DNA from 4 places in the Clostridium sp. 1001283B150225_161107_B6 genome. Region 4 is predicted to be linked to each of the others. Evidence: predicted binding sites of a transcription regulator. Region 4 holds the regulator's gene; each other region holds the start of a gene.
The links. The regulator HrcA, encoded in region 4, represses chaperone genes, less so after heat shock. The targets are predictions, from matches to a motif close to TGTTAGCACTCNNNNNNNNNGAGTGCTAACA.
Positions count from the first base shown of each region.

Region 1: a site for HrcA is predicted at 4,095-4,125, ahead of I2H39_RS04975 (Hsp20/alpha crystallin family protein). Genes of this name have one in related genera too.
Region 2: a site for HrcA is predicted at 5,114-5,144, ahead of clpB (ATP-dependent chaperone ClpB). Genes of this name have one in related genera too.
Region 3: a site for HrcA is predicted at 4,665-4,695, ahead of I2H39_RS00900 (Hsp20/alpha crystallin family protein). Genes of this name have one in related genera too.

Region 1 covers NZ_JADNMD010000001.1:1,118,569-1,126,799, reverse strand. Annotated here, with positions in the region: gene I2H39_RS04990 (phospholipase D family protein) at 1-873, opposite strand, end outside; gene I2H39_RS04985 (amidohydrolase) at 990-2,621, shown strand; partial or broken gene tnpA (IS200/IS605 family transposase) at 2,892-3,365, opposite strand; gene I2H39_RS04975 (Hsp20/alpha crystallin family protein) at 3,584-4,027, opposite strand; gene I2H39_RS04970 (N-acetylmuramoyl-L-alanine amidase family protein) at 4,359-8,231, shown strand, end outside.
Region 2 covers NZ_JADNMD010000014.1:113,446-121,676, reverse strand. Annotated here, with positions in the region: gene I2H39_RS24550 (HD domain-containing protein) at 1-363, shown strand, start outside; gene I2H39_RS24545 (polysaccharide deacetylase family protein) at 360-1,745, shown strand; gene I2H39_RS24540 (hypothetical protein) at 2,110-3,132, shown strand; gene I2H39_RS24535 (purine-nucleoside phosphorylase) at 3,207-4,040, shown strand; gene I2H39_RS24530 (hypothetical protein) at 4,184-5,017, shown strand; gene clpB (ATP-dependent chaperone ClpB) at 5,265-7,856, shown strand; gene I2H39_RS24520 (DUF4250 domain-containing protein) at 8,177-8,231, shown strand, end outside.
Region 3 covers NZ_JADNMD010000001.1:183,546-191,776, forward strand. Annotated here, with positions in the region: partial or broken gene I2H39_RS00870 (extracellular solute-binding protein) at 1-99, shown strand, start outside; gene I2H39_RS00875 (MarR family transcriptional regulator) at 347-970, opposite strand; gene I2H39_RS00880 (metal-dependent transcriptional regulator) at 1,028-1,411, opposite strand; gene I2H39_RS00885 (cation diffusion facilitator family transporter) at 1,431-2,336, opposite strand; gene I2H39_RS00890 (hypothetical protein) at 2,490-3,314, opposite strand; gene I2H39_RS00895 (Hsp20/alpha crystallin family protein) at 3,555-4,016, opposite strand; gene I2H39_RS00900 (Hsp20/alpha crystallin family protein) at 4,101-4,520, opposite strand; gene I2H39_RS00905 (HPr family phosphocarrier protein) at 5,170-5,403, shown strand; gene I2H39_RS00910 (hypothetical protein) at 5,473-5,679, opposite strand; gene I2H39_RS00915 (YitT family protein) at 5,867-6,739, opposite strand; gene I2H39_RS00920 (copper homeostasis protein CutC) at 6,744-7,490, opposite strand; gene I2H39_RS00925 (Sapep family Mn(2+)-dependent dipeptidase) at 7,541-8,231, opposite strand, start outside.
Region 4 covers NZ_JADNMD010000001.1:745,479-753,709, forward strand. Annotated here, with positions in the region: gene dnaK (molecular chaperone DnaK) at 1-845, opposite strand, end outside; gene grpE (nucleotide exchange factor GrpE) at 901-1,530, opposite strand; gene hrcA (heat-inducible transcriptional repressor HrcA) at 1,537-2,589, opposite strand; gene I2H39_RS03380 (3D domain-containing protein) at 2,965-3,543, shown strand; gene I2H39_RS03385 (3D domain-containing protein) at 3,815-4,543, shown strand; gene I2H39_RS03390 (SpoIID/LytB domain-containing protein) at 4,678-6,954, opposite strand; RNA gene ssrS (6S RNA) at 7,014-7,190, opposite strand; gene I2H39_RS03400 (pyrimidine-nucleoside phosphorylase) at 7,265-8,231, opposite strand, start outside.

The sequences.
Region 1 (8,231 bases), 370 kb from region 4:
CGGACATCCGGGCTGGCCGGGAAGGGCGCTGCAGCCGGCGGAATCCTCCCCGTCATCCAGCAGCTCCGGGTAGTTCATGGCCAGGACCTTGTAGCGTTCCCGCAGCATGGCTGCCGCATTCCGTACCGAAGCTTTGGCTGCCGTCCTTTCATCGTCATGGAACAGGACGGTTACATCCAGATTCCATACCTTCTCAAAATAATCCTCCACCTGGTACAGGGAGCTGTTCCTTCCCTCATCCGTCCCGTGGCCTGTATTGTAGACCAGGACTTCACGGTCATGGCTTCTGGAATCCGTGGGATAGGAGCCGATGAAATAATCAAAGGTGTTGCGGCCGCCGAGAATATACCCATAGTCATCCACAATCACATACTTGTCATGCATCCTGCCCTGGGTCTTCCATGGAAGCAGGGGATTCATCTTGTTGTAAATCCTGATTTCTATGTTTGGATGGCTGGAAAGGGCGCGGAAAAGTTTGCTGGGCTCCATGCGCACCAGGCCGGAGAAACCGTCTACCAGTATCTTCACCCTGACTCCCTGGTCAGCCTTGTGAAGCATGACGGCCATCAGGTCCCTGGGACTCTCTCCGTCCCTGAAGTCAAAGGTGGACAGTATGATTTGCTCCCTGGCCAGGTTCATGAGACGCATCCGTTCATCCCATGCGCTCTGGTTGGTTTCCAGTATCATGGCGCGGTCGCCGCTGGTTCCCTCCTGGCAGAAGCCGGCGGCAGACACCGCAGCGTTTGTTTCCCGGGAAATAGGTTTATAGTGACAGAAAGGCGCCGTGGCCCCAATCACCAGATACAGAAGTATCAGGAAAAAGAGTGAGAGGACAGGGTGCTTTTTCATCCATGTAATACACCTGCGTATCATAAGAAACTCCTTTTATGTGCATACTTTTAGTGATAATATTGGTATTATGAATCGTGATATAGGTACTATACTAAGAAAAACAGGGAAAGTCAATTCACAGAACAGGAGGACAGGACATGGCGCAGACGCTTTACTATAACGGTACCATTCTTACCATGGAGGACAGGTGTCCCCGGGTGGAGGCCGTGCTGACAGAGGATGGAAGAATCCTGGATACAGGGACATGGGACAAGGTAAAGGAACGGGCAGGGGATAAGGCACGCAGGCTGGATTTGCAGGGCAGGATGATGATGCCGGGCTTCATAGACGCCCACAGCCACTTTACGGCCTGCGCCAGCCATACCATGGAGGCAGACCTGGGCCGGGCATGCAGCTTTGAGGATATCATAACATGTATCCGGCAATACATTGCGGACAAGAAGATTCCGGCGGGAAAATGGGTCACGGCATCCGGTTATGACCACAACCGTCTGAAGGAGCACAGCCATCCCGGCAGGAAGGTGCTGGACCAGGCAGCACCTCAGAACCCGCTCATACTGAAACACCAGTCCAGCCATATGGGAGTGTTCAACACCATGGCCCTCAACCTGCTGGGCGTCACCGGACAAACCCAGGCGCCCCAGGGCGGCGTTATAGAGATGGAGGAGGGACTGCCAACCGGATATATGGAGGAAAATGCATTCGTGGGTTACCAGGGCCGTATTCCCATGCCCTCGGCAGAGGATTTCCTGACGGCCTATGGCCGCGCCCAGGAGCTTTATGCTTCCTGCGGAATCACCACGGTCCAGGAGGGATTGATGGCCGGACAGCTGATACCCCTGTACCAGATGCTTCTGAAATCAGGACTTTTAAAACTGGATTTAATTTCTTATATGGATATCCGGGACAGTGATGCCATCCGGGAGACATTTTCAGACCATATAAAGGACTACAAGGGGCATATAAAGCTTGGGGGGTATAAGATGTTTCTGGACGGCTCTCCCCAGGGAAGAACGGCCTGGATGCGGACGCCCTATCTGCCGGAAGGGCCCGGGGCAAAAGAAGATTACTGCGGCTATAATACCCTGGAGGACAGCCAGGTAAAGGCGGATATCCTGAAAGCAGAGCTGGAAGACATGCAGCTCCTGGCCCATTGCAACGGGGATATGGCGGCAGAGCAGTATATGGACCAGATGGAGGCAGCATACCGGGAGCTGGATGACGGAAAGAGAAGAAAACCTGGATTTTACAGGGGGGATATCCGGCCGGTGATGATTCATGCCCAGCTTCTGGGGCCGGACCAGCTGGCACGGGTAAAAAAGCTGGGAATCATCCCCTCCTTTTTCCTGGCCCATGTGTACCACTGGGGAGATATCCATGTCCGCAACTTTGGCCAGGAACGGGCCGGCCGCATCAGTCCGGCGGCCTCGGCCTTAAAAGAAGGGGTCCGTTTCACCCTGCACCAGGACAGCCCGGTTATCATGCCGGATATGCTGGAGACACTGTGGTGCGCAGTGAACCGGCGCACCAGGGAAGGCATGGTGCTGGGACCGGAGGAACGCATTCCGGTATGGGATGCGCTTAAGGCAGTGACGGTCAATGGGGCATACCAGTATTTTGAGGAAAATGAAAAGGGAACCGTTACACCTGGAAAAAAGGCGGATTTTGTGATACTGGAACAGAATCCCCTGGAAACAGAGGCAGATGAGATACGGAACATCCGGGTGCTGGCCACCATCAAGGACGACCGGCTTTTGTGGAAAGCATAGAAAAATAAATGATACAAGAAACAGGAGGGGACAAACAGAAGAGGACAAGCAGATGGGGGTAAGTCAAGACCACCGGCTAAGCCGGTGGCTTGTTCTGCCCCTATAAGGGGATGTTACCTGCTTGCGCCCGGAAGGCGCACTGAAAAGTCTGCCTGCTGCACCACATTCTCAGCTGCCCTTAAAAGGGCATGTTCAGTGCTTCCTTACTCCGGCTTTGCCCCATAAGGGGCTTGCTGGTTTGCTTTGACTTCCTACTGACTCTTAAGAGTCCTACTTCTTGTTTTTCTTCACCGGCTCACCCGTAAACGGGTCTATGTACTCTACTATCGACATTTGGTCATATTCCAAGTCCTCTTTTATCTGATTTTGGATGTATGCCTTTATTGCTGCCGTATTCTTTCCTACTGTGTCCACGTAATATCCACGGCACCAGAAATGACGGTTTCCCTACTTGTACTTTAGATTCGCATGCTTCTCGAATAACATGAGTGAACTTTTTCCCTTGAGATAACCCACCACCTCTGATACTGAATATTTGGGTGGAATGCTTACCAGCATATGAATATGATCTGGCATGCATTGTGCCTCGATTATCTCTATCCCTTTTCTTCGGCATAATGTCCCAAGGATTTGTCCTACATCTGCCTTGATATCTTTATAGATTACCTGTCTACGATATTTTGGTGCAAAAACCAGATGATACTTGCAATCCCATTTTGTATGAGCTAAACTATTATTGTCCATTTTGGACCTCCTGTGCTTTTTTATTTGTGGTTTGCAGACCTACATCTAGTTTAGCACAGGAGTTTGCTTTTATCTGAAGATATTCCCTCCACCTGCAGAGCAGGTGGTTTATTTTTACTGTGACACAAAAAGGATGCAGCCGGGAAGGGGGGATTCCCGGCTGCATCCGCTATTAGGGATAATATATATATAAAAGGAGTGTGGGCTGTCAATGATGATTACAGAATGTCAATATACTTTGGCGTCTCTTCCACCTTCGGCGCATCCTTCGGCACCTGCAGTCTCAGGATACCGTTCTCAAACCCAGCCTTGATATCTTCCTGGCGAATCTGCTCGCCCACAAAGAAGGTTCTCTTGCATGAACTGGTATAGCGCTCCTTGTGAATCAGGGTACCCTTGTCATCCTTGTCCTCGCTGGACTTGGTTATCTCTGCGCTGACAGTCAGGTATCCGTCCTTAAGCTCTGCTCTGATGTCCTCCTTCTTAAATCCGGGAAGTTCAATCTCCAAAATATAGTTTCCATCCTTCTCCAGAATATCGGTGCGCATCACCGGAAGCTTCTTGGCATCCTCGTTTTTTTCGGAGGCGCTGGTAAAGAATGGGTCATTGAAAAAGTCATCAAATAAATTAAGTCCGTAATTTCTTCTTGGTATTAACATCATCGTTATATCCTCCTCGCTCATAGAACTGATTGTTTTCATTTGCTTTATGTCTGTATTATAGCACGATTGTTAGCACTGTCAAGAGGTGAGTGCTAATAAAATTATAAAAAAAGTATGAAAAGTATGAACAAATAAGTATGAAGTGAAATTAGATGCCTGCAGAGCAATTCTGTGAAGCCGGCTATGAGGTCAATTTGCGTTAAATATTCAAAATTGATAAAAATATTCGATTAATTCATGGTTAGTGATAATTAACCTCGACAATATGGTAGGTTAATTTTTTGATTTTTGATACAATTTAAGGGCAAAATAAAAGAGGAGCGGTAAAAGGATGCAGAGAAAAAAGTTGAAAATGCTGACAGCGGCAATGGTACTATCCATGCTGTCAGCCACTGTGGTGCCCTACGGGGCAGAAAACCCTGAATCCGGGTCATGGAAAAGAGCGGGAGCCAATCAATCGCTATGGCGCTATGAAAGGGACAGCGGAAATTATGTTAGGAATAACTGGTTCAAGGATAAGGATGGAACATGGTATCATTTTGACGGGGCCGGTTACATGCAGACAGGATGGTTCTACGGCCCTGACGGAAGGACCTTTTATCTGGCGGGAGATGGCTCCATGGCCACGGGATGGAGAAAAATTGCCAATGGACCGGACGGGGAGAAGTGGTATTATTTTGATGCCGGCGGCGCTCTTGCAAAGGGCTGGCTGAAAGACCAGGCAAACGGAAAGTGGTATTATCTTCTGTCAGATGGTTCCATGGTAACGGGGTGGAAGGCCATAGACGGCAGATGGTATTATTTTAATCCTTCCGGGGACATGGCGTCGGATGGACTGACACCGGACGGATACCTGGTGGACGCCAGCGGAGCCTGGGTAGATGAAAACAGCGTTCCCCTGACAGCTGACCCGATGCCGGGCGGCTCGTCCTCAGGGAGCGGCTCGTCCTCAGGGAGCGGCTCATCCTCAGGGAGCGGCTTATCCTCAGGGGGCGGTTCATCTTCCGGGGGCGGTTCATCCTCAGGGGGCGGTTCATCTTCCTCCGGGGGCGGTTCATCTTCCGGGGGCGGCACATCTTCCGGGGACGGCTCGTCTTCCGGGGACGGCTCGTCCTCGGGGGACGGTTCACCTTCAGGCGGTAATTCATCCGCAGGCAGTTCAGGCACAGATGACGGACAGGAGAATCCACCGGAGCAACAGGATATATTCTATATATCCAAGAGCGGTGTCATGAATATAGAGCAGGTCTATTACGGGGTTCTGACCTTGCAGCAGGGAAACGGGGACGATTATGATTTCACCCTGAACGGACACAGCTTTGTCCCCTCCCCTGTCAATGATGAGCAGACTATTGTGAAATTCGAGGTTAATCCCACAGAGCTGTCAGAGGTTACAGCTGTTTCCAGAACAGATGAGGAACTGAAGCAGACCGTACGGATTGGGCAGGGCGCAAATCCATTTACAGGAGTCATTGAAGGTGAATCACCGGAATACGTACTGGCTTCCGGTCCCGTAGATTATTTTGACTATTTCCTGACAAATTACGATATGGACGGCAACCCAAGGATGAACCCGGGAAAATCCACCTTTGCCACCGGCGGGGGAAATGGGGATGCTGATGTTGCGGAATCTGTAAGAATGTATTCCCAAAGGACTCTGGTAGGAGAGGATATAACCATTAAAGTTGAGGACACGGATTATGCCAGGGAGTGGCTGAGCCATATTTATAAGGTGCAGAAAGATTATGGAATGTCTGCGGAGGGAAGAGCTGATTTGGAGTTCAGGGTCAGAAACGGAAGCATTGAGATTGTGGGTACCAGTCGGGCCATTGACGGACGGAATCAGAAACACGATCTTGTCATTAAGTCCCAGGGTTATCCTGATATGCGCACTACCATTGAAACCATACGCAAGGCAGGGGACCTGGTGCTGAACGGCGATTTCCAGTATCTGGCCGGACAGGATTTACTGTTTGAGCTGAAGGAATTCAATTATGCGGTAACCAACCCCATTTATGCGGTGTATCTGGACGGAACCCTGCTGGAAGGCGGTTGTGTGGATTACCATGTGGTGTCAGGGATGGTGCGCCTGGAAAATGAATGCCACGCCAGGCTGACGCCGGGAAGCCATGAACTGGTCATTAAAGCGGACGGGTTTGAAGATTATATCAAGACCTTTGTGCTGGAGACAGCCCTTCCGGGCCAGCAGAATCCGGTATGGGGCGGTGATGAAAGCCAGCTGGAGACATATTCCAATGAACGGATTTTAAGTACTGCAGATTATGGACTGGATGCAGTGTCCTCTGCCAGCATCAATCCGGGTACGGGCAGCGGCGGTTCCGGCAGCAGTTCCGGCGGCAGCTCTGGACTTGCTATCCGCGGCAACATTATATTTGAATTTGACCTGGTGGCCAACGCAAAGATATTGGCAGCAGTGGAAATGCCTACCCCAGAGTCCTCAGAGGTCATAAGCTGGTGGAACTCACTGGGTAAGGATGGGGCTTTCTGCAAGGACGGACAGGATAAACTGGTTGATTATACATACTTTAAGAACCATTGCGGCATTCAGGGAAGCGGATACCGCACATTCCAATCTGTTTACAGCAATCCGCCGTCCGGTGCGGTGTATGTGAACCGTCCGTATGATGTGAAAAACATGCTGGAGGATGGATTGCTGGGAGAGACATACCGTTTCATGGATGCCACCGGCATACCGGCTCCGGCCCTGGCAGCTGACCTGGTATATGAGGGTCAGGATATTGTAATCAGGTATACGCCGGATGAAAGAAACAGGGATTGGCCGGATAAGATTCAGGGGATGACTGCGAACGGCTATGCACCTGTATCACCGGAAGATTTTACAGTCAGCCGGGAGGATAATACCATTACCGTGAAGGTAAATGCGCCTCTTGGAAATGGGGAACACACACTTACCATATATGGGGACGGCTATGCACCTGCATCGGTGAAGGTGAGAATCACAAAGGAAAACACAGGCAGTTATGAGATTGTCAGGGATAAGGATGGAAATGTGGTGATTTCCGGACTTGCCTCTGAACATGCGTCTGCATTGACAGGTGTATCCCTCAACGGAACATCCCTGTTTACGGATTCACAAGTGGGCGGCAGGAACGGAGATTACCATCTGACCGAGAATATCCTCACCCTGAGAAGTAAGCTGTTCAGTCAGGACAGCCAGGACGGCTTATACACGGTAATCCTGTCCGCCAGCGGGTTTAATGATGATATACTTCAGTTCAGATTATCCCAGCTGGAGATTTTGGACCAGACAGGCGCTCCGGCACCTGAATATGTAAAACTGTCTCCAGACCAGACCTGCAAGCCTGGTGAGCCTGTCACCATTTCCTTGGATGCGGGAACATCTGCCATCTCGCCTTACGGAGAGAAGATGACGGCGGTATTGGTAAATGGCATTCCTGTGGAAGGAAATCATTTTACTAACTGGGATAAAAATGAGTACGAGATTCCGGGCAGTTATTTTCAGCAGCCAGGTACATATGTTATTACAATTCAGGCAGAGGGGTACCTGGATAAGGTTCTGAGTACTGAAATCAGGGATGCTGTATTAGCGGAGAAAGAGGCCCCGTCTTATGTTGGCATTGATAACAATGTATACGGCCATGGCGTTCTGGATCAAGCGGAGATAGAAGCAGGTCAGAAGGTACAGATTAATCTGTCTGACTGGAGTGACGAAGCATATCTGAATGCCTTTACAGGCATGACACTGCATCATGGGGACGAGGATTGGGCATACCACAGGGACAGCCTTGGGATTGAAGGTTTTATGGGTAAATATTTCATATGGGATTCATTTGAGGAAAGCGGGACATATGAATTAACGCTGCATGCAGAAGGATATGAGGACAAGGTCCTGGTTGTGACCGTGCCCGGAAATGGGGATGTTGAAAAAGAGGTTCCGCCTTGTGTGGGAATAGACGACACTGCGTACGGCAACGGCATTGTGGATGAAATCAGCATAACAGAGGGCGGAAGGGTGAAAATTCTTCTTTCGGATTACGGCGAGGAAACATATTTGAATGCATTCACCGGAATGACAGTGGAATATGAGGGCGATAGCACTGAAATAGAAGCAGGGGATTTGGCAGTCAGCGGATTCTGGTCAAAAGGATTTACATACAGTGAATTCAAAGCAGCCGGGATATATGAGCTGACCCTGCATGCA
Region 2 (8,231 bases), on a different contig from region 4:
GTGGCAGAGCTGGTAGTGGATGAGAGCGAGGATAAAAGCCGCAGCTGGCAGGAGCGCAAGACCCGTACGGTCATGCATCTCTGTACGGCTTCCAGGGAGATTAAGATACTGGCGCTGGGGGACAAGCTCAGCAATATGCGCTGTACAGCCAGGGATTATCTGGTGGTGGGCGATGCCATATGGCAGCGGTTCAACGAGAAAGATAAAAAGAAGCATGCCCGGTATTACTGGGGGATAGCCCATGCTTTGAAGGATTTGGAGGACCACCTGTATTTTAAGGAATATGTGATGTTATGCAGGACTGTGTTCGGTGAGGATGTCATTTCCTCAAATAAAGACATGATACAAGGAGAATGTGAATGATTAGACGTGGGAAAAAGCGGAAGATTCTGGCTGCTGTTCTGGCAGCCGGAATTGTTTTAAGTATGCAGGGAATGACGGCATTGGCCGGCAGCACAGGGGTGGGCGCAGCAAAATCCGCCCAGACCGGGCCGGGAGCGGCGTCCCTTACAGAGGACCAGTCAGACCAGACCGGAGGCCAGGAGACAGCGGGCCAGGACCAGACACCCCAGCCGGAGGGACAGGGGGCAGCGGGCCAGGACCAGACACCCCAGCCGGAGGGACAGCCCGCAGCCAGCCAGGACCAGGCGGCACAGCCAGCGCAGGGCCAGGAATCCCTGGAGGTAAACTACAGTGCCTTTATATTGCAGCAGGGATGGAGCGCAGCCACAGCTGATAACAATAATTGTTCGGCGCCGGTCAACACATGGCTTACAGCTATAAGGGCTAATCTGATTAACATTCCGGCCGGTACACAGGTAGGAATACGCTATCAGGTGAATCTGAGCGGTTCCGGCTGGCTCCCATGGGCGGAGGACGGAGCGGAAACAGGCGGTACAGAAGGCGTTATGCCCCTGGAGTCCGTACGCATGGAACTGACCGGCAGCGGAGCAGCCGCATATGATTTATATTACAAGGTACTCCAAAACGGTTCCTGGACGGACTGGGCAGCCAACGGTGCGGCAGCCGGACAGGAGGGGGCCGGCCTCAGGGTGGACGGCATACGGGCTTCCATCACGGCAAAGGGGGCGGGAGTTCCTGCGGACCTGGCTGCATCCCATGGAATTGACCCATCCAGGCCCATGATTGCACTTACATTTGACGACGGACCTAAGACATCCGTGACCAGCCGGATACTGGACAGCCTGCAGGCCAATGGCGGAAGGGCTACCTTCTTCATGCTGGGCTCCAATGTTAATGCCAATGCAGGCGTTATCAGGAGAATGGTGGACCAGGGCTGTGAGGTTGCAAACCACACTCATGACCATAAGTATCTGACTAAAATCGGAGCAGACGGAATCGTAAGCCAGGTTGGCTCCACCAACCAGAAGATTCAGGCTGTCTGCGGCGTATCACCTGTCCTTATGCGCCCGCCGGGCGGGTATATTGATGCGGCATCCCTTAATGTGCTGGGGTCCATGGGCATGCCGGCCATCATGTGGTCCATTGATACCAGGGACTGGCAGCACAGGAACGCGCAGAGGACCATTGACACGGTGCTGAGCCAGGTAAAGGACGGGGACGTCATACTGATGCATGATATCTACAGCACCACAGCGGATGCAGCGGTTGTGCTGATTCCGGAGCTGACAGCGCGGGGATATCAGCTGGTGACGGTCAGCGAGCTTGCAGCCTACAGGGGAGGAATCGCACCCGGCCATAAGTACAGCCAGTTCAGACCATGATTCAGCTGACGATGCATTGACAGATAAGTTTGAGACGGTATCCCTTCTTAAGTAAAAGGGATGCCGTCTTTTTATCCGGCTGCAGTGGTGTAGGCACGGGGCCGATTAGGGGTGAGAGACTTGGCACAGGTGTAATAATATCGGAAATGCCCTTGATTCTTATCTTAAGGTTATGTATAATAAGACCACAGATTGTTTTCTTCAGACATCTGGCTGTGCACCGCACAGAGACGGGGTTTCTTTCTGAAACCCGTGATTCCCATTTTAACAGGCAGTTTTAATTGATGTACCTTGACATATTTATATGATTTGTATTCTGTTCTCCTGCAGTTTGTAAAATGGCGGATAGCCGGGAGGAATGCTTATGACAGACAGATGGAATGGATTACCGTTTAGCAGACGGATAGGTATAAGGGGAAAAGCAGGCAGGACCGTGTTGGCAGTGACGGCAATGACGGCAGCTGTTTTCTGGCAGGCAGACAGTGTACGGGCCATGCCGTCACAGAAGCCGGCGGCAGGGGGCCATTATGGTGCAGAACTTCGGATTACCAGAACAGCGGAGACAGCTGAAGACGGAGAAATCCAAAAACCGCCTGAACGGTATTGGGACGGAGATGGAAAGGAGTACCTGCTGGATTACTGGGAGACAGTAACGGTTCCGGGACAGTATGTCAGCCGGAGTATGGAACGGAAGATAGTATATAATGGCGTGGAAGGGGCGGAAGGAATTCCTGTGTCCATTTTCCTGGAAGAGGATGTATCGGGAAGTCCGGCAGAGGGAACCCTTTTTCTGAGGGAAAGCCGGATTATAGGGGAGGAATGGCAGGAGGGCTTCCTGGCGCCTGTCACCTTCCACGCCTATGGGGCAGACGAATACCATGGGGGTTCCCTGGTTATACCAGGGGATGCGGTCCTGGAGACCTGCGTGTCCATGGGAGGGCAGCTGCTGGAGTTTATGGACCTGTCCCCGCTGGATTACCGTATTCTTACAGCGGACTGGTCAGGGGAATCCTATGAGGACGAGGCAGGAAGAGTGTGCCGCCAGGCCATTGTATCAGGGCAAAAGCTTCTCAGGGATTATGAGGCTGTATACGAGGGGGAAGTCGGCTGGACAGAGCCCGGGTCCCAAGAACTGGAGATGGTGTACAGGCCGGTGTCCCTAGTTTCCCAGGCAGCGTCACCCGCAGCAGACCATGTACCTGCACCGGAGCCTCAGGATGAGGGCCGGGAAGGAAATCTCTGGTATTGGGTACGAAGCGGTTTTGTCATAACAGTGGGAGCAGGGCTTTTAGGGATAACCGTGGGTCTGCTGGCCCTTTTGGCAGTGTGGTACAGGCAGAACCGGAGGGAGCACAGAAGAAGGTGCCTGCCCCGCATAAAAGGTTGAGCCATATGGTTCAGGTATGATATACTTCACATAACAAGGGAGGGTTAAGCTCCCGCAAGAAAAGGAGAACAGATATGACAAATCCTGTGTATGACAAGCTGAGAAACTGCTATGACAGCATAAAGGCTAAGATTCCCTTTGAACCTAAGGTGGCCCTGGTGCTGGGCTCCGGCCTTGGGGACTACGCAGAGCAGTTGGAAATCCAGGGAACCATTGATTACCGCGATATTGAGGGATTTCCTGTATCCACGGTACCCGGCCATAAGGGCAGGTTTGTGTTCGCCTGCATAAATGGGGTTCCGGCAGTGCTGATGCAGGGACGGGTCCATTATTACGAAGGATATCCCATGTCAGATGTGGTCCTGCCTGTCCGCCTGATGAAGCTTATGGGTGCGAAGGTCCTTTTTCTGACCAATGCGGCAGGCGGTATCAATTATGATTATGGGGCAGGGGATTTCATGCTCATCAAGGACCAGATATCCTGCTTTGTCCCCTCCCCGCTCATCGGACCAAACCTGGAGGAGCTGGGACCAAGGTTCCCGGATATGAGCCATATATACGATGAAGACCTGAGGGATATTATCCGTTCCACGGCTTCCGGGCTTGGAATCAGGATACAGGAGGGAGTCTACGTGCAGCTGACAGGACCTGCCTACGAAAGCCCGTACGAGGTAAAGATGTGCAGGATACTGGGAGGGGATGCAGTGGGCATGAGCACGGCCTGCGAGGCATTGGCTGCCAATCATATGGGCATGAAGATATGCGGTATTTCCTGTATATCCAATCTGGCCTGCGGCATGACAGATGCCCCGCTGTCCCATCAGGAGGTCCAGGAGGTATCGGATAAAATGGCCCCCCTCTTTAAAAAACTGGTATCCCAGTCTATCGGAAAAATGGGGATTTTTTAAACTTTTATGAAAAATTAAAGAAAAAGACATAGTAAAATAGTGTTTTTCGTAGTAATATGTATCGTGGACGACGGCAGGGGGAATATGCTGCCAGTCCCGGCATATCTTATGACATAGCATGATTCAGAAAAGAGGAGATTATTATGAAGAGACACTATTTAGCAGTTGCAGTCCTGGCGCTTGCACTGGGGATGACGGCCTGTTCTTCCGGCAATAAAGAAACCACAGCAGCCCCAACGACTACAGCAGCACAGACTGAAACGGAAAAATCTGCAGAGGCAGAGGATGATATGGAACTGCAGTACTTCTATGGCTTCGTGGGAGAGGTGACAGACAACGTGGTTACCGTCAAGGATGACGAAGGCAAGGAAGTGAAGTTTGATGTATCTGAGGCCAAGGTTGAAGGCGCGGATGCCATTGGAGAAGGCGATGAGGTAGAGGTGGCATATGCAGGAGAGCTTTCCGCAGATACAACGAAGGCAAAATCAGTGGACATCGTCACATCTGCCGCCGCAGAGGCAGCGGAAGAGGCAGCTGCTGAAGAGGATACCATTATCACCGGAACCATTGAGAAGGCAGACGATGACACCCTGACCCTGGCTGCAGACGAGGGAACATTTACATTTAATACCAAGATTGCACAGAAGGTATCCAAGGACGGCATCAAGTCCGGCGTACAGGCCGATGTTACCTATTACGGCGACCTGGAAGATGAGACCGACAAGCCGGTGGCAACCAAAATTGTGACTGAGGATGCCATGGATTCAGAAGACGCAAAAATCAACACTCTTTCCGGCAAGGTGGCGGAAGTTGGGGCGGACTATGTGGTCATTGATACAACCGACCCTGCAAACACCCTGTTTACTTTCCTGGGAAAGGAAGGCATGTTTGATAAACTGAAGATAGGGGATACAGCAACCATTATCTACAAGGGAACCCTTACTGACAAGACAATCACAGCAACCGGCGTGAAGTAAAGAATATGCGTATGGCCGCGGCCACAGACAAATGAAGTCTGTGCCGCGGTTTTTCTTCTTTATCCCGCCATTTTGCGCGCTCTTTTTTCTTTAAAAAATTAGCACTCGACCCTTGACAGTGCTAACAACATGTGTTATAGTACGACTAGAACAAAGATGACAAAGCACAATTCCGTAAGCCCCTGTACCCGGAGGATTCATACAGGCATTCCGGTCAGAAGCGGCAGAGAAGAAAGGGGAATGGGTAATGAATATTAATAAATTTACTCAGAAGTCAATGGAAGCAGTACAGAACTGTGAGAAGCTGGCGTATGAATATGGAAACCAGCAGATTGATGAGCAGCACCTTCTGTACAGCCTGCTGACCCTGGAGGACAGCCTGATTCTTAAGCTGATAACCAAGATGGGGATTCAGGGAGATATGTTTTCCAATGAGGCAAAGCAGACAGTGGAACGCCTGCCCAAGGTAAGCGGCGGCGGCCAGCTTTACATCAGCAGCGATTTGAATAAGGTGCTTATCAGCGGCGAGGACGAGGCAAAGGCCATGGGTGACGAGTATGTATCTGTGGAGCACCTTTTCCTGTCTCTTTTAAAGCATCCTAATAAGGATATCAAGGCGTTATTCAAGTTATATAACATAACCCGTGAGACATTCCTGCAGGCCCTTTCCACTGTAAGGGGAAACCAGAGGGTGGTCAGCGATAACCCGGAGGCGACCTATGATACGTTAGCCAAATACGGATATGACCTGGTGGAGCGGGCCAGGGACCAGAAGCTGGACCCGGTAATTGGGCGTGACAGCGAGATCCGGAATGTCATACGTATCCTGTCCCGTAAGACGAAGAACAATCCGGTGCTTATCGGAGAGCCCGGCGTGGGTAAGACGGCAGTGGTGGAAGGCCTGGCGCAGCGGATTGTGCGCGGGGATGTTCCGGACGGATTAAAGGATAAGAAGCTGTTTGCCCTGGATATGGGCGCTCTGGTGGCAGGCGCCAAGTACAGGGGTGAATTTGAGGAACGACTGAAGGCTGTGCTGGAAGAGGTGAAAAAGAGCGACGGACAGATTATCCTGTTCATTGATGAGCTGCATACCATTGTGGGGGCGGGCAAGACAGAGGGCTCCATGGACGCAGGCAATATGTTAAAGCCCATGCTGGCCAGGGGAGAACTCCACTGTATCGGAGCCACAACCCTCAATGAGTACCGCCAGTATATAGAAAAGGATGCGGCGCTGGAGAGAAGGTTCCAGCCGGTGATGGTAGACGAACCAACGGTAGAGGATACCATATCCATACTGAGGGGGCTTAAGGAGCGCTATGAGGTATTCCATGGGGTGAAGATAACAGACTCTGCACTGGTCAGCGCGGCCACATTGTCCGACCGGTATATTACCGACCGTTTCCTGCCGGATAAGGCCATTGACCTGGTGGATGAAGCCTGCGCCATGATTAAGACTGAGATGGATACCATGCCTGCTGAGCTGGATGAAATGTCCAGGAAAATCATGCAGATGGAGATAGAAGAGGCAGCCCTCAAAAAGGAAACTGACCGCCTGAGCCAGGACCGCCTGGCGGACCTCCAGAAGGAGCTGGCTGAGCTTCACGATGAATTTGCATCCAAGAAGGCCCAGTGGGAGAATGAGAAGGCCAGCGTGGACCGTCTCTCCGCCCTCAGGGAGGAGATAGAGGGTGTGAACCGGGAGATTCAGGACGCACAGCAGAAGTATGACCTGAATAAGGCTGCGGAGCTGCAGTACGGCAGGCTGCCGGAGCTTCAGAAGGAACTGCAGGCAGAAGAGGAGCGGATTCGGAATGAGGATTTGAGCCTTGTGAGGGAGAGCGTGACAGAGGATGAGATTGCAAGAATCGTATCCAAATGGACGGGAATCCCGGTTGCCAAGCTGACAGAGAGCGAAAGAAGCAAGACACTGCATCTGGATGAGGTTCTGCACAAACGTGTGGTTGGCCAGGACGAGGGCGTACAGCTGGTGACCCAGTCCATCATCCGTTCCAAGGCAGGCATCAAGGACCCCACCAAGCCCATTGGTTCCTTCCTGTTCCTGGGCCCCACGGGCGTAGGTAAGACGGAGCTTGCCAAGGCCCTGGCAGAGGCATTGTTTGATGACGAGTCCAATATGGTGCGTATTGATATGAGCGAGTACATGGAGAAACACTCTGTGTCGCGTCTCATCGGAGCGCCTCCGGGATACGTTGGGTATGACGAGGGCGGACAGCTGACAGAGGCAGTGCGCCGCAAACCCTATAGCGTGGTATTGTTCGACGAAGTGGAAAAGGCCCACCCGGATGTGTTCAATGTGCTCCTGCAGGTACTGGATGACGGACGTATCACGGATTCCCAGGGCAGGACCGTGGATTTTAAGAATACCATCATCATACTGACCTCCAACATCGGCTCCCAGTATCTGCTGGAAGGGATTGATGAGAACGGGAACATCCGTCCGGAGGTGGAAAACGCTGTGATGAATGAGCTTCGCGCCCATTTCAGGCCGGAGTTCTTAAACCGGCTGGACGAGACCATACTCTTTAAGCCGCTGACCAGGGAGGATATCGGAAGAATTGTGGAGCTTTGTGTGGCGGACCTGAATAAACGTCTGGCAGACAGGGAGCTGACCATAGAGCTGACAGCGGGGGCCAGGGAATTTGTTACGGATAAGGGATACGACCCTGCGTACGGCGCCCGTCCCCTGAAGCGTTATCTCCAGAAGAACGTGGAGACCCTGGCGGCAAGAATCATATTGGGCGATGGAGTCCGGGAGGGAAGCACCATTGTTATAGATGTGGATGAGGACAGGACCAGACTCATCGCATATGTGGAATAATTCTGGATATTTTAGATAAAGACAGAGTGATGATAGAGGAGAGGGCAGGAATCTGTGCGGACAGATTCCTGCCCCTGTTTTTTCCATAAAATAGGAAGCATTTTTCAGAATACTTCTAATATAGAAATATAATTCAATCAACTTTTGGCACTGACGAAAAAAGTAGGGAAAATACCCTAATTTAATGTTGAAAACGTTACTTGCAGGTGATATAATCGTTTCTGCTGAAGGCTGGCGTACCTATAGCCGGAATAGGACTAGATATAGGGTATTTAATATTAACTGAATCAATATGAGGTAATAGAAAGCAGGTATAAATTGTGAGTACCATTCCGAAAGACCCAGTTATTTTGCTGAGTTATGTAAACACACAGC
Region 3 (8,231 bases), 560 kb from region 4:
TTCATGAAGTATTTTGCAGATGCGCCCCAACAGGCCAGGTGGTCCATGGCAACGGGATATATACCGGTCCGCCGGACCACCCTGGACATTCCGGAATACCAATCCTATACAGAGGAAAATCCCCAGGCCCTTGTTCCCCTGGCCCAGGCCATGCACGCGTCTCCTGACCCCATAGACCCAACTGGAGGTAAGATTTTCGACGCCCTGTCCATTGCGGCGGACAAGGTGGAGATTGAAAATGTGCCGGCGGCAGATGCCCTTAATGAAGCCGCCGAAACCGCGCAGGCTGCCTTGGATGAAACATATAAAAATGCAGAGGCTGTCCTGGCGGCAATGACAGGACATTCTACCTTCTGTGATGTTCAAAACGCCTTCCGGAATCCTCACTGTCATTTCTCCTGCCACGGCCGAATCCATTGCGCAGGGGACCTTCTCCATGATGGCGGAAGGGTTCCCTGTGTCCGTGGCTTAAGATATATTCATGCATCTCCTTCATTTTCTCAAAGGTATATTCTGAGGCATGGTCCGGATCCAGCTGCCGTATGATTTCATCCTCAAGACGTTCCAGGAACTGCTTAAATTGCTGCTGTTCCTCCTCGGTGAAACAGCAAAACAGCTGTTCCGCGTCCCGGCTGTCCATTCCATCTGACTGTTCCACTGCTTTTTTGCCCTCTTCTGTCAGGATGATGTTCATGCTGCGCCTGTCCTGCTCAGAGGGAACCCGCTTTACATATCCCTTGCTCTCCAGCTTACGCAGCAGCTCACTCATAGACTGGGTGCTGATTCCCAGAAGATAGGACAATTCCTTGTGACTGATTTCCGGCTTCAGCTTCAGGATGGCCAGTATTCTGCCCTGACCCTTATAAGGGCTTCCCAGGGGGCCGTTTTCCTTATAAGCCTCTGTCTGGTAACGGTGAAGCAGCATTCCGATATGGAAAAAATGTTCTGACAGCTGTTTGCCATGGTCCATATATGGTTCCTCCTGTTTTCTGATTTCTTAATCTGTGTATGGTTTTCTGCCTTGGTTTTATTCTGCCTGAGGTTCTTCCCGTCCTGCTATAAGGTTTGTGATATGAAGAATGGATTCAGGGCTTAAGTAATGTTCAACTCTGCAGGCATCCAGTTCTGCAACCTCTTCCGGTACGCCGATGCTGCACAGGAATTGCCGAAAGGTCTCATAGGAATGGCTGATTTTAGCCGCGATGCTGTATCCAGCTTCGGTCAGGTCTACCTCATGGTTGCTGTGGACCAGAATAAGCCCGTCAGCCGCCAGTTTGCCGAATGCAATGGAAACACTGGGCTTTTTTACGGAAAGAGAGGCAGCAACATCCGTGGCCCTTACATGTCCGTTTTTTTGCTTTAAGAACAGGATGGCTTTCAGATAGTTTTCTTTCGAGACAGTGATATTCATAATCGTAACCCTCTTCTGCTTATTTGTCCATATCTTTCATAATAATCTGTTCCATGCTCAGGGAAAAGGCGGGACTCAGTCCAATTTTCCGCAGTTCTTTTTCCAGCCGGTCCATGGACTGATTTACCTTATCCAGAGGACATTCCTGGTTAATGGTGATTTGCAGGGAAACAATCCTGCTCTCAGGGCCGTAATCATGAAAGTCCATTTTTTTCAGAGTCAGGAAGTCCTTTTCTTTATCAAAGCGTTTCTGGATTTCCAGAAGCTGCTGCTGGGATATGCCTTCTCCAAGGAGCAGCATGTAGTGATTCAGAAATGCCTTCACCCCATCCTTCAGAATCAAAAGACTGATTATGATTCCCACTGCCCCGTCTGCAGAAATCCCGGACACTGTGTACAGAAATGCCGAGCCAACGGTCATCAGGGTCATCTTGATATCCGCCCATTCATTCTGTTCACAGGCTTCCAGAGCCATGGATTCCAGCTGCCGGTTTACGTGCTTTGTGTATGCGGATATCCCGTATTTTGCCAGGATGGACAGCGCGGATACCCCATAAACCAAGGTGGGAAACGAACGGGCCGGTGGCTGAAGCATCCGCTGGATGGCTTCACGGAGCATGGCGGCGCCGGTCAGTATAATTGTTATAGCTATGATGAGTCCAAGCACATACTCTGTCCTGCCGTGTCCGTACGGATGGAGACTGTCCTCTTTTCTTCCGGCCAGGCGGAATCCCAGTACTACCATCAGGGATTGAATGGAATCCATTAGATTGTCAAAGCTTTCAGCCAGCACAGCTACATTTCCGCATAGAGTGCCGGTCAGGTATTTGCATATAAAAAGCAGAACATTTCCAAGGGTGGAAAAAAGACCGGTCTTCATCCCCAGGTTTTCCCTGGAAATGTTCTGTGTCAATGCCTGTTCCATAAAAATCAACTCCTCTCAACTGCAAATCAGTGAAATCAATTGTGTGCAACAAAATACATAAGGTACCTGATATAAATATAGCAGGTACCTTATGTATTTGTCAACACTAATATTTTCCTGGCTTATTTACAATAATACCATATCTCCGTTCGTTCATTTATTGTGTTTTTGTCTGCGGGATTTGCGGTCCGAAAACATAAATAGTATCAGGGTGATGAATAAAAGACAGCCTGTTATTACTACGGCCACGGATTGTATGAAGGAAGAGAATCCGTAGTATTGTTCCATCTCCTCTCCTTCTATCCATCCGCTGTATAAATCAAGGGCATTTCCAAGGTATATGTCCTCCGGCACATCCCGGTCTGTTATGCGGTATGCCTTTTTTTCTTTTTCATTCAGAAAGCGGGCTGCCCCCTCGTCCCAGTAATAGCCCACGGGAAGCACCACCCTGCCTCTGGCAGGTATGCGGGTAATTGCATTGTCCACCAGGGCCCAGGTTCTGGAACCATCCTTAAATGTAATCAGGTAATACTGGGCATAGTCCACATAGGGCCGCATCCAGAAGGTGGTCCACCAGCTCCGCGTAATGGCGGGCGCAGTGATTCCATAGGTACGGCTGCGGCTGCCGTAATAACCGCGCTGGGTGGAAGGCCGTGACCTGTGATTGATTTGTTTATATATGCCGGTAGCTTTAAACATGGATGCATCTGCTTCCCATGCTCCGATGTAGTTTTTCTGCAAATCCGCTGCTGACATCATGTATCCGGTTGGCTCCGTACAGGGGTAACCTGCCCGCTGCAATAAGCCGGAAGTACTCTCCTCGTCTCCTGTCAGCACTTCTTTTGCAGATACAGGTTTGGCAGACTGGTAAAGGATGCCTTCAAAATTCAGCCGCGGAGCAATGGTGAGCCAGAAAAAGAACATAACAGCCTCTGCCAGAAGCACCCATAAAAGCCTGCATTCCTTTTTCTTTTTCATTTGCCCCATTCCTCCTGTCAGACCTTTTTAGGCATATCCGGAGACAGAAGGCTTATCCCTTTCCCTGCCGGATGGTATTTATCATTCACATTATACCATATAATGAAAAGACCGGACATAAAAACCGAACCCAGCAGTGCCAAAGATGCGATACGCTGATGCCATATCACAATCACTGGCGCTGCAGGGTCCGGTTTCATTCATGCCGGGGTATCCCTTTTATAAATATGCATTTCAGAATTATCCTTCTATGGATATATATTTTTTCTCTTCTGCCAGGGGTTTTGTTTCCTTTTTCGGAATGGAAAGCCTCAGGATACCATGCCTGAATTCGCCCTTAATGTCCTCGTCGGTCACATCCTCGCCCACATAGAAGCTTCTCTCGCAGGCACCGGCATAGCGCTCCCGGCGTATATATCTGCCGCTGCCTTTATCCTGTTCATCTTTGTCCAATCCCTTGGAAGCGCAGATAGTCAGGTAGCCGTCTTTCAGGGATGCCTTGATTTCATCCTTCTTAAAGCCCGGCAAATCCATTTCCAGCTCATATGCTGTATCCGTTTCACGGATGTCGGTTTTCATCAGGTTTTTGCTTCTGCGGCCATATAATTTCTTTTCCAGTTTTTTCATATCCTTATCATCGAAAAATGGGTTCCTGAAAAATTCATCAAACATATCTTCACCAAACATACTGGGCATTAACATACATCATTCCTCCTTTGCTTTCTGTGCGGCTACCGGAAATGATTCCGGGAGCCATGTATGTTCAGGTCATCAGCCATATATCTGCTAACCTTCAATTGCAATATACTTTTTCTCTTCCACGGCCGGTTTTGCTTCTTTCTTAGGAATCACCATCTTCAGGGTGCCGTCTTCGAATTTAGCCTTGATATCCTCCTGGGTCACTGCATCACCAACATAGAAGCTTCTGCTGCAGGAGCCGGAATAGCGCTCCCTGCGGATGTAGGTTCCGCCGGAATCCTTTTCATCCCTGGCGGAATCTGTGGTGGCCTGGATGGTCAGATATCCGTCCTTAAGTTCTGCCTTTACATCTTCCTTTCTGACGCCGGGCATGTTCATGGTTATCTCATAGCCGCTTTCCGTATCCTTGATATCTGTATTCATCATATCGAATGTCTTGCGGCTGCCGAATGAGTAATCAAAAAAGTCATCCAATAAATTTTCTCCAAAAATACTAGGCATCAACATATGTCATCTCTCCTTTATTTTATAATCTATGTGGTTGTTATATAGTGTACGGGAACTGGGTGGGGAGAAAGTCAGGAAGCATATGTCATTGCATCCCTTCTTTTCTTTCCTCTCCCTTTGTTCTATATGTAATATAACACGCATTGTTAGCAATGTCAAGAGATGAGTGCTAATTTCACATTTTTTTCATAATTTGCGTAAATTTTTCTTACGAAAAAGCTGTTTCACCCCATCCTCACGGAATCTTTATATATACCTCATGATTTGGATATGGAATCTTTAGGCTGCCTGGTGCTACGATAAAGCCAGCAAAAGAACTGAAACACATGTGAAGGAGGTGTATTATATATGAATAAGGAATTCAGGCGTGATATGGCTGGTATGGGAATCATGTTTTTAATCATGCTGGGAGCAGTTGCGCTCCGCGCATATATCTGGCTGTAGTCTTATCTGTAATGAACGGATGCCATAGGGATTCATTGTTTTTTTCCTGTTTTTTCCTTAAGTCAGACCGAAAACATGAAATATTACAGGAAATCCAAAAATCTTACCATGGAAAAATCCATGCAGGACTCCTATACTTATAACAACACCATAAGACAAATCTGGCATGGAACAGAGCCAGTGATATGCAAAGGAGTGTAAGATTATGACAAGTATGTTAGTTAAGTTTGAACAGCCGGAACAGGTGGTGGATTTTGTAAATACACTGAGCCATTATGACTGTGATGCAGATATTAAGTATGGCAGCCGTATGGTAGATGCCAAGTCCGTTCTGGGGGTTCTCTATCTGGCGGTATCCCGTACCGTGGAACTGATACTCCACATTGATGAGGATGGCTCCGGGGACATAAAAAACAGACTTGCGAAATTTGCCGTATAAACAGAACCGAAATCAGAAAATCAGCCGGCTGTGCCAAAGCCGGCTGATTTTCTGATTATGGGCCCGGAACTATCTGCTCCAGTACAGTATCTCGCCGCCATACTCCATGGCCAGATACTGTGTGTTATCTTCCGATATGAGGTGAAGAGTCAGGCTGTTCTGACTGTCACCATGGTCTTCATAGGGTGTGATGGCGGCCGTTATGGTCCCGCCTGATTCTGCGGACACGTCTGCTTCCGAACACTGCCCCTCTCCGCCGACGCCTATGCCTATCAACTTAACATCCCTTTCATATATCTTAATTTTTACGAAGGGTAGTTTGGAATGACAATCCCTGGCATACCCCTGAACCAAACAAAAACGCAAATAGTTGACATAAAAATTTTATGTCAACTATAAAGGGGTTATGTCAACTCAACGGACATTTCCGGTCAGCCCATACGCTTCTGCTCCACAGCAGCATCTATTCAATGGGCGCCTGGTAAAATCCGCCATAAAAGTTTTCCGTTTTAATCATATTTACAATCACATGGGAATCCTGCTCCCGCATGAGATGTACGATGTCGTTTACCTCATAGGAGGACACCACGGTGTGGAGCAGGTACATTTTTTTATGGCTGTAACCGCCCACTGCATCCACGCAGGATATGCCATGCCTGTACTGTTTTACATACTGGTCTATGATTTCCTGCGCCTTGGTGGTGGTAATCTGCAATGTCACCCGCTCGTACCTGTGATGGAAGGCAGAGATGGCCTTGGTGGATACGAACTGGAACAGAATGGAATAGCCCGCATACAGCCATCCGAACATGTATCCGAAGATACAGAGTATCACACAGTTGCCTGCAAACACATATTCCCAGATAGACCGTCCTGTCTTATTGGATACATAGAGTGCAATAAAGTCCGTACCGCCTGTGGAGGCATTTCCTCTTAAAGCAATGGCAATGGACAGCCCGTACAGGAAACCGCCGAAGACCACATCCAGGAGCACATCGTTAAACAGCGGTTCAAAGCTGCATATTTTAAGAAAAAAGCTGGCCAGGAATACCTGAAGCATGGAATAAAAGGTAAAACGCATGCTGATGCTTTTGCTGCAGAGGATGGCCACCGGTATATTGAGGACCAGCATACCAAGGGAGGTGGAAATCGTATGTCCGTAGAGGGATGCAATCCTGTCTATCAGGATGGCCACCCCGGTAAATCCGCTGGACAAAAGGTTAGCCGGCCGTATAAAAGCCTGAATCACATAGGTCTGCAGCAGGGCGGACGCTGTCACGGCCAGGATGGTTATGAGCCTTCTCACCAGCATGTTCTTTTTGTATTTTGCTATCATGGCCCTATCTCCCTAACGCTCCAAGACTGTCCAGGAGCTGACGGACCAGGGCTTGTGACACCACGTCATAACTGTTCTCATGGGGCGGCTCTGCAAAGCCGTAGGTCACTCCGTTGGAAGTGGTGGTAGGGTCTGTCATCCAGTCCTTGCAGGAGCTGTGGACCTGCCTTATTCCGGTTTCTTCCATGAGGTTCCTGGCATTGGAGACATTGATGCCGCTTCCGGCCAGAATCTCAATGCTGTTCCCATATGCTGACTGAAGGGCACCCAACAGTGCCTTTCCCTCCACCGCCTTTGGCTTTAACCCGCTGGTCAGCAGACGGTCGGTTCCCAGTTCTATCAGGGTTTCTATGGATTCATAGGGATTAGAGGTGCAGTCAAAGGCACGGTGAAAAACGGCTTCCTTTCCATGGCTGTGGATAATGGATATCATCCTTGCATTCCTCTCCCTGTCAATGGAGGCATCCTCCCTCAGACAGCCAAAGGCAATGCCGTCTGCTCCGTGGCGCACCAGGTTTTCACACTCCCTGAGCATTACACTGAAATCCTCTTCGCCGTAACAAAATCCACCGCCCCTGGGCCGGACCATGGCGATTACCTTTACATTGCAGTGTTCCTTCACAAGCTCCAGGGATGCCAGGGAAGGCGTAAGCCCGCCCATGTGCAGGGCGCAGTTCAGTTCAATCCGTCCGGCGCCTCCGGACGCTGCCTGTAAGGCGTCATAGTAGCTGCCGCAGCATATCTCCAACATATTAAAACCTCTCCTTCTTCCTGTCCGTCCTTACGTTACCTGCCAAAGACCTACAGCTGCGCCAGACGGTACAGGGCCAGTGCATATATTTTTGCGTTGGTTACCAGGTCATCCACGGTCATCCATTCATTGGGATTGTGGCTGATTCCCTTTTGTCCCGGAAAACTGGGACCAAAGGGGACGATACCGGGCATGGCCTTGGCATAGGTGCCGCCGGTGGTGGTCACCGGAGTGCCGTCCATCCCCGTGACCCGCTCATAGCTGTCCTGCATGGCTTTTACCATAGGCGTATCCCTGGCAAATACCACAGGGTCATAGTTTTGTACCAGCTCTGCCTTCAGGCCGCTGTTCTCCGCCTTTTCCGTTATGGCTTTCATGATTTCCTGAATGGTGGTGCCTCCCGGATAGCTTAAGGTGGCGTCAAATGACACCCGGCCGTCTTTGTCCCCGCAGTCAGCATCTTCGCAGCAAACGTCTCCGCCGGGCCGTAATCCCAGCTTGTAACCGCGCATCTCCATCATACCATATTCTTCATGGTAGTAGTCAATACCCAATCGGTCGCCCGTATTTCCGGCGCCGATAAAATAATTGTTTACAAAGTCGAAAAATGTCCCCAGGCGTTCCTTGGTGCCAAGGATGCGGACCACAGCCCTTCCCCGTTCGCTGTAAACCACAGGATATTTACAGTCCGGCGTAAATCCGTAAACAGGAGGTTTTTCTTTCGTCAGATAGTAGGAAAGG
Region 4 (8,231 bases):
TCATGGGTCAGCTCATCAAACTTAGCCCTGGTCAGGTTCATATCCAGATGCTTCGGTCCCTCGGCAGTTGCAGTGATGAAGGGCAGGTTGATATTGGTGGTGGTAGCTGTGGACAGCTCCTTCTTAGCCTTCTCAGCAGCTTCCTTCAGTCTCTGAAGGGCCATCTTGTCGCCCGACAGGTCCACGCCCTCAGCCTTCTTAAACTCGGAAATCATCCAGTTTGTAATTGCATTGTCAAAATCATCGCCGCCCAGACGTGTGTCGCCGTTGGTGGACAGAACCTCGATGACGCCGTCGCCGATTTCAATGATAGAAACATCAAAGGTACCGCCGCCTAAGTCGTATACCATGATTTTCTGCTCTTTTTCATTGTCAAGTCCGTAAGCCAGGGCTGCTGCCGTAGGCTCGTTGATGATACGCTTTACGTCCAGGCCTGCAATCTTGCCTGCATCCTTGGTGGCCTGACGCTGCGCGTCGTTAAAGTATGCCGGAACCGTGATAACTGCCTCTGTCACAGTCTCTCCCAGATAGCTCTCTGCATCTGCTTTCAGCTTCTGCAGAATCATAGCGGAAATCTCCTGTGGTGTGTACTTCTTTCCGTCAATGTCTACCCTGTAGTCCGTGCCCATGTGACGCTTGATGGAAGAGATGGTCTTATCTGCGTTGGTAACAGCCTGACGCTTTGCAGGTTCGCCAATCAGCCTTTCTCCTGTCTTAGTGAATGCCACTACGGATGGTGTTGTCCTTACGCCCTCCGCATTGGCAATAACAGTTGGTTTTCCGCCTTCCATAACAGCCACACAGCTGTTTGTCGTACCTAAGTCAATACCGATAATCTTGCTCATAGTCTTTTCCTCCTGATTATTTTTAGTGGGGTATATTTATAATGATTGGGATATGTCAATTTGCCACTTTTACCATACTGTGTCTTACCACGCTGTCCCTGTACATGTAACCCTTCTGCAATTCCTCCGCCACAATGTTCTCTCCCAGGCTGTCGTCATCCACGTGCATCACTGCATTGTGGAAGTTAGGGTCAAACTCCCGGCCTACTGCTTCAATGGCTTTTACGCCTGCTTCCTCCAGCGTTTTGCTCAACTGCTTATATATCTTCTCCATGCCCTCTGCAAGGGGTGTTCCCTTTGCATCCTCAGGCACAGTTGCCAGGCCTCTCTCAAAATTGTCGATGACGGGAAGGATTCTCTCTATGATGTCCTTTGCCCCCATCTCATACATGGAGGACTTTTCCTTGTCCGTCCTCTTGCGGAAATTCTCAAATTCCGCCATCTGGCGCTTCACCCGGTCGGTGAGCTCTTCTATCTTCTCATCCCTGGGGTCCTTTTTCTTTTTAAAGAATCCCTTTTTTTCTTCCTTTTCACCAGCAGGCGCTTCCTCTGTACCTTCCTCTGTTTCCTCCGGGGTACAGCCTTCTGCCGGCTCTCCGGCATTAGGGGCATCTTCTGTTTCCTGCTCTGTCTTCAGGGCCTCATCTTCCTTTTTTAACTCTTCGTCCTTCATATCTTCACTCACAGCTTATCACCTTTCATCTTTTTTAAATGCTGTATCCAGCTGATTCATCAGATTGCGCAGTGTCCCAAGGACCTTTTCATAGTCCATACGCTTGGGTCCTATGATACCGATGGTTCCTCTCAGGCCTCCTCCCAAATCATAATTGGCAGTGACCACACTGCAGTCCTTCATGGACTGCACCGGGCTCTCATCACCGATATAAACCTGAATGCCCGCTTCTTCCTCTGTGCCGGAATTGACCTCCGCCACAAATTCCTGCAGCACTTCCTTATGTTCCAGTGTGTCAATGAGCTGGCTGGCCTTGCCGCCGTCCGAAAGTTCAGGGTACTTGAAAATGTTGGTGGCTCCGCTGGTATAAATCTGCAGGTCCTCTTCCCCTGCCTTGATGGCCTCCGCCACCTCATTCAGCACCAGGTCCACCACCTGGCTGTGGTTGCCTGCATCGCCCTTCAGCTTGCTGATAACATCCAGATTGATTTCCTCAATGGTCAGTCCGTTGAGGCTGCTGTTCAGCAGGATGTTCAGGTTCAGAAGCTCCTCATCACTCAGTTCGTCCGTGATATCAATCATGGTGTTCTTAATGATGTTGCCTTCCACCACCACGACCACCAGCAGCTTGTGCTTCTCCATTTTGGAAAGCTGGATGAACTTGAGCTTTGTCTTGTGATAACTGGGGCCGCTTATCATGGTGGCATAGTTGGTATTGGCAGCCAGCACCTGGGCCATCTTCTTAAGGACCAGCTCCAGCTTATCAACCTTCTGGACCATCATTTCCTTGAACTCAGTTACCTCGCTCTCCTTATCCAGCATAATCTGGTCCACATAGAACCGGTACCCTTTATCGGAAGGAATCCGCCCTGCCGAGGTATGGGGCTGTACAATATACCCCATCTCTTCCAGGTCTGACATCTCATTGCGGATGGTGGCAGAGCTGAGCTTCAAGTCTGAATACTTGGAAATGGTCCTGGAGCCAACGGGCTCCCCGGTTTCCAGATATGTCTTGATGATGGCCTTCAGTATAGTGACCTTCCTGTCGTCCAGGAGTGCATCCAATGGCATCTGCTCACCTTCCTTTCTGAAATTATTAGCACTCGACGTTTAGGAGTGCTAACATCTACATTCCATAATATATTCCTTCTGGCGCCATTTGTCAAGAGATAAAAGCAAATTCTTTTCATATTATTTGTGTCTTCCATTCTCCCCCCGGCACATCATGTGCCATTTCCTTTTCGTATCAACTAGATAATGGATTTCACCCTCCACTTTTTACATAAATATACCAATTTTGCGGCATATTCTCTCCACATTTTATACTCTTGTAACACTTGCTTAATTATTTTAACTTGACAAGTAACATTTTTGTAATATAATGAAGGTACAACTTTATAAGACATATAAAACCATAACAATGTCATAAGATTGCGAGGTAGTTGTATGCATTACATTAAGAAAACCCTTCTGGCAGCAGCCATGGCTGCATTCAGCCTCACGGTGGCTTTTCCGGCATTTGCCGATGAACCGGTGGGGACGGATGTAACCGTAGTGGATGCCGGTACATCAGATACGCCCGAGGACACAGCCCAGGATGTCCAGGAATCCCAGGAAACCTCCGGTTCACGGGAATCCAAAGGCCACAGGGCCGCTGTTGTGAATGAAGACGAATACATCGCCCAGGGACCGGGCGCCCAAAAGGAAGAGAAGGAAGAGGCTCCGGCTCCCAGTGAGACATCGCTGGGACGTTTCACCATCACTGGATACTGCGGCTGTGAACAGTGTTCCGGCGGTCATAACCTTACCTATTCTGGAGCGGTTCCAACTCCCAATCACACGATTTCTGCTGATTTGAACTATTTTCCTCTTGGCACTAAGCTGAAGATTGACGGCATTGTCTACACAGTGGAGGACAAAGGCTCTTCTGTGAACGGTAATATTCTGGATATTTTTTACGGCTCCCATGAGGAAGCCCTGGCCAAGGGTACATATACTGCAGAGGTATTCCTAGTGCAGGATTGATTCATAATGTGAGAATAATGATACCAGGCAAATGAGCCTGGTATTTTTTTTGCCCTTCTCCTTAAAAACAGATCCGGGCCAGAAATAATTACCAAAATACGGCTATATTTGCAGGAAATGGCCTTATTTCCATATTTTTCCTTGACAAGAGGAAAAAAATATGGTAAAAACTTGTTTATTGCTCATATATTACAAAAGTATTACATATTATTTATTAATGTGTTAAAAATCTTTTTCTAATTATTACTTGAGCAATAGGAGGTATTACACCATGAAATTAAGACACTTACTGACCGGAGCTATCCTTACTGTCAGCCTGCTTGCGGCCACCGCCATCACAGCCCTTGCAGCAGCGCCAAAAGGAAGGTTCGAAACAGTGAACAGCACCACCATCAGCGGCTGGGCTTACAACAGCAGTACCCCTGATGATGCGCTTAACGTACGGATATCCATCAAAGATAAGAATACAGGCGAGGAAGTTTTTTCCCAGAGGATGACGGCCGGGGAATACAGCGACGAGCTTTACGGCAGCGGCAAAGGCAACGGATGCCACGCCTTCAACCTTAACATGGACTGGAGCACCCTGCCCGACGGCGTCTATCTGGTAGAAGGCTATGTGGGAGACAGTGATTTTTCCAATCCCAGGACCTATACCAACGGCAATCCCGAAGCCAGGGAAGCAGCCCCTGCAGCCACAGCTCAGAACCTGGTTCCCCTGGGCGTGTTCAAGACAACAGGCTATTGTCCGTGCAGGGCCTGTTCCGAGGGCTGGGGACGCCATACCTGCACCGGTGCAGTGGCCACGGCAGGCCACACCATTGCAGTGGACCCCAGGGTGATTCCCTACGGCTCCAAGGTTATGATTAACGGCGTCGTCTATACGGCGGAGGACCGGGGCGGAGCTGTCAGAGGCAACCACATTGATATTTTCTTCAATACCCATGCCGAGACACGCCAGCACGGCACACAGAACGCAGAGGTCTATCTGGTGCAGTCATAAGGCATATGTTCCGGATTTTATTTTCCAACGAAGCAAAAAGAACACCCCGGCAAAGCCTTCAGGGCCCAGCCGGGTTGTTCTTTTTTATATTCTCTTTTATATTCTCTTTTCTGTTTCCGCTTAATCCGCCGGAATCACTGGTTTTCCGTGCACTCCCTCAATTCTGTTCCCTGGTAGAAAAAGTCCAGTATCTGTTTGTATCCCTTTCCTGTCTTTGCCATGCCCTGGGCGCCGTTCTGGCTCATGCCGACGCCGTGTCCGAAACCGCCCCCATATATATGGAAAGAAATACTCCCATCCTCCCCTGTTCTCTTTTCAATGGCAATGAATGCACTGGGCAGGGCGGCTGTTCCCGTCATGGTTCCCCCGTCCTTTTTGGTGATGGTCAGGGACGGATTTCCCAGCGCAGAACGGATGGCGGACTGCCCCTTGATGGTTACGGTACCGCCGGTGCCTGTGACGGTCAGCTCATCTGCTATGCCTCCCGGCCCCCGGTCCGTTATGGTCATGTCCTGTACCTGACCGGCTCCGCTAATCTGGGACGAAGCAATGTCAGCCGGAAGGTCTGTCTGCCAGCGGAACATGGGATAAGAAGTATCAAAGGCAATCACGTCCTCCCTCTTGATATAGGATTCAAAGCCCTGGTTGTCTTCCTTACCCAGGCTCCGCCCTCCCTCTTTCACTTCCACTGCCCTCAGGTAGGGATATTTCCCGCTGTCAGTCCCCCATACGCCTGCATCCGCAGTACGGCCGCAGGAGGTGGAAAAGTAGAACGCCTCAATAGGCTTATCCCCGTAGAACAGCATCTTTCCGTATGTCTCCTTCACAGCCTGGGTGGACTTATCGTCAGCCTTGGTATTATTGTAGACCTGGAAATTCGTACTGTCATCCACATGGGCGCCGTACTGGCTGTAGGTGTTGCCCTGTATCTGCCGGTAGGCATAGGTCCTGGCGCACACAGCCTGGGCTTTCAGCGCCTCCTTCTCATAGGACGGCGGCATCTCGCTGGGCACTACCTTTGTCAGATAATCCTCCAGATACAAATCATTGACCAGCACCAGGCCCTCCGGCGTCCCCTTGATTTCCAGACTTCCGCTGTAAACCGGCGTGCCCTGGCTCCGTTCAATGGAACGGATGGTAATGGCCTCCGGCTCATCCGGTGTGATAATCATGCGCCCATACTCCAGGTAAGGGCTGTCAGGGCCCACTGATAGCTGCGTGCCGGCCTCCAGGCGCTCTCCCACCATCTTTCCCTTGGCATTCTCATATTCCAAATCAGCACCGCATCCCAGCACCAAATCAGCAGAGGCATGGAACACACGTTTAAATCCAGTATCCATTAGGAGGACGCGGATGGTCTTGGCATCAAATTCCCGCTCCAGAAGGGCTGCGCACAGCTGTCCGTCCGCCGCCACAAATTCCTGCAGGTTATAGCCAACCAGTATGTCCGAAGCCTTCAGCACCTTAAAATCCCCATATACCTTATATACATGGAAATTGGGAGCCAGAGGAATCTCCCCATAGCCTTCTATCTCAATGGCGCCCTCTGTCACGGACAGGACCTTACCGCTCAGACGGTCCCTTTTCATGGTTATCCTGACCAGCTTGCCGTCCTCCATGTGGAGGTCAGCCAGGTTGCCGGCCATCTCCTCCTCCCCGCCAAGCTTGGCGCTCACCGGGAACTCGCGGTAGGCCGTGCCCAGATACGCCTTAAAATGCCGGCCGTCGCTTTCAGCCAGCCATACATTCTCATAGACCACGTTCCTGGACACCAGGCCCGAGGTAATCATCTCCCCGTTCCTGGCCAGAAACCGTATCTCACAGTCCAGGAACGCGTCCAGTGCAAGTCCCTGGAACCCGAAGTTGCCGGCCGTGGTATAGGCCGTCCAGCTCTCGGCCTGGTCAAGGTTGGACGGGGTGCCGTAGAGCACAGCCTCTATCTCCTCCACCTTTCCCTCCGGGTCCGTCTCCTTCAGGATGGAATCATACAGTTTCCACCAGTCCTCCTCGGGATATGCCTGGCCGCGGTTATTCCTGGTGGAGCCGGCCTGGAGCTTCAGCTTGCCGGACACCTGGCCGGCCATGTATGCAGCCTCTGCGTATGTAAGATATCCCTGGGCCGAGGACAGGGAAGCAGGCGTAAGCTCCGGGTCCAGACAGCCTTCATCATAGAGATAATCCATGTATTTGACAAACCAGTTGTCCTTTTCTTTTGCTGAAAAATGGGAGGTTCCCCGTTCCTTCGCCCTCTTCTCACACTCTTCCTTGTCCGTAAGGGCCAGAGCCATGGCCTTAAACGCCTGGGCCCTTATGATTCCGTCCCTGGGCGGCTCCATCTTCACGATTATCACCATCAGCGTGACCACTACCAGTATCACGCCGCTTACCCATGCAATCATTCTGTTCTTCATATTCGGTCCAACTCCTGTAAACGAAGTAAAGCAGCGGGGTAACCGCTGCTTTTATCATGTGTAACCCCAGAATGCCGTCTCTTACTTATTGACGCCTAGCAATGCTAGGTGGGCAACCTCACTTAAACATCTGCCTTCCACTCGACGGAGGCCTGACATCCGCTTAAAAATATTGGAATCCCTTTTGTCTAATGTAGGTTCAAAATTGGTAAGAGTATCGAACACCCCAGGAAATTACAGTTCCACTTCTTTTATCTGGTGTTATTATACCCCAAATACTTTCGTTTTTCAAGTTGATTTTTCTGAACATTTATGGAATTTTTTCCTCTATGGTCCCTCTTTCCACACCTGTGTCGGAAACCCTTGCAAATATAAGGGGCTCCGGCTCCGGCATCTGGTTTCCCAGGATGCAGGAGGCCAGGAATTTCTCTGCTGCCGGTCCAAAAAGTTCTTCGCGGGAAGCGTAAAGGACAGCCATGGTTTCTCCCGGCTCCACCCTGTCACCGTACTTTTTCCTCAGAAGGATGCCTGCGCTGTAGTCAATGGAATCCTCCTTTTTATTTCTGCCAGCTCCCAGCATCACGGATGCCACCCCGATTCCCTCAGTATCCATATGGGTGATATAACCGGACCCCGAAGCCTTTACCTCCCGGGACAGGGGAGCCTTTTCAAAAAGTCCCGGATTATCCACATACCTGCCATCTCCGCCCTGGCTCTCAACCATGGACCTAAGGCATGCAAGGGCGCTTCCGTCCTCCACGGACTGCCTGGCAAGCTGCCTGCACTGCCCCATATCACCCCTGCCTGCCATGTGAAGCATATTTGCAGCCAGTTCCAGACATACACCGGTCAAATCATCCGGCCCATGGCCCTTCAGGGTCTCAATGGCCTCCTCCATCTCCAGGGAGTTGCCGATGGCATGGCCCAGGGGCACATCCATGTTGGTTATGAGGGCGCAACAGCGCCGGCCGGCCAGGGTCCCGATGGAAACCATCTCCCGTGCCAGGCTGATGGAGTCCTCCAGGGTTTTCATAAAGGCGCCGCTTCCCGTCTTTACATCCAGAACAATGCAGTCGCTGCCGGCCGCCAGCTTCTTGCTCATAATGGACGAGGCAATCAGGGGAATGCTGTCCACAGTGGCGGTCACGTCCCTCAGGGCATAAAGCTTCTTGTCTGCCGGCACCAGATTTCCTGACTGGCCAATAAGGGCCAGTCCGTTTTCGTTGACAATGCGGAAGAACTCCTCCCTTGGTATGGCAGTCTTAAATCCCGGAATG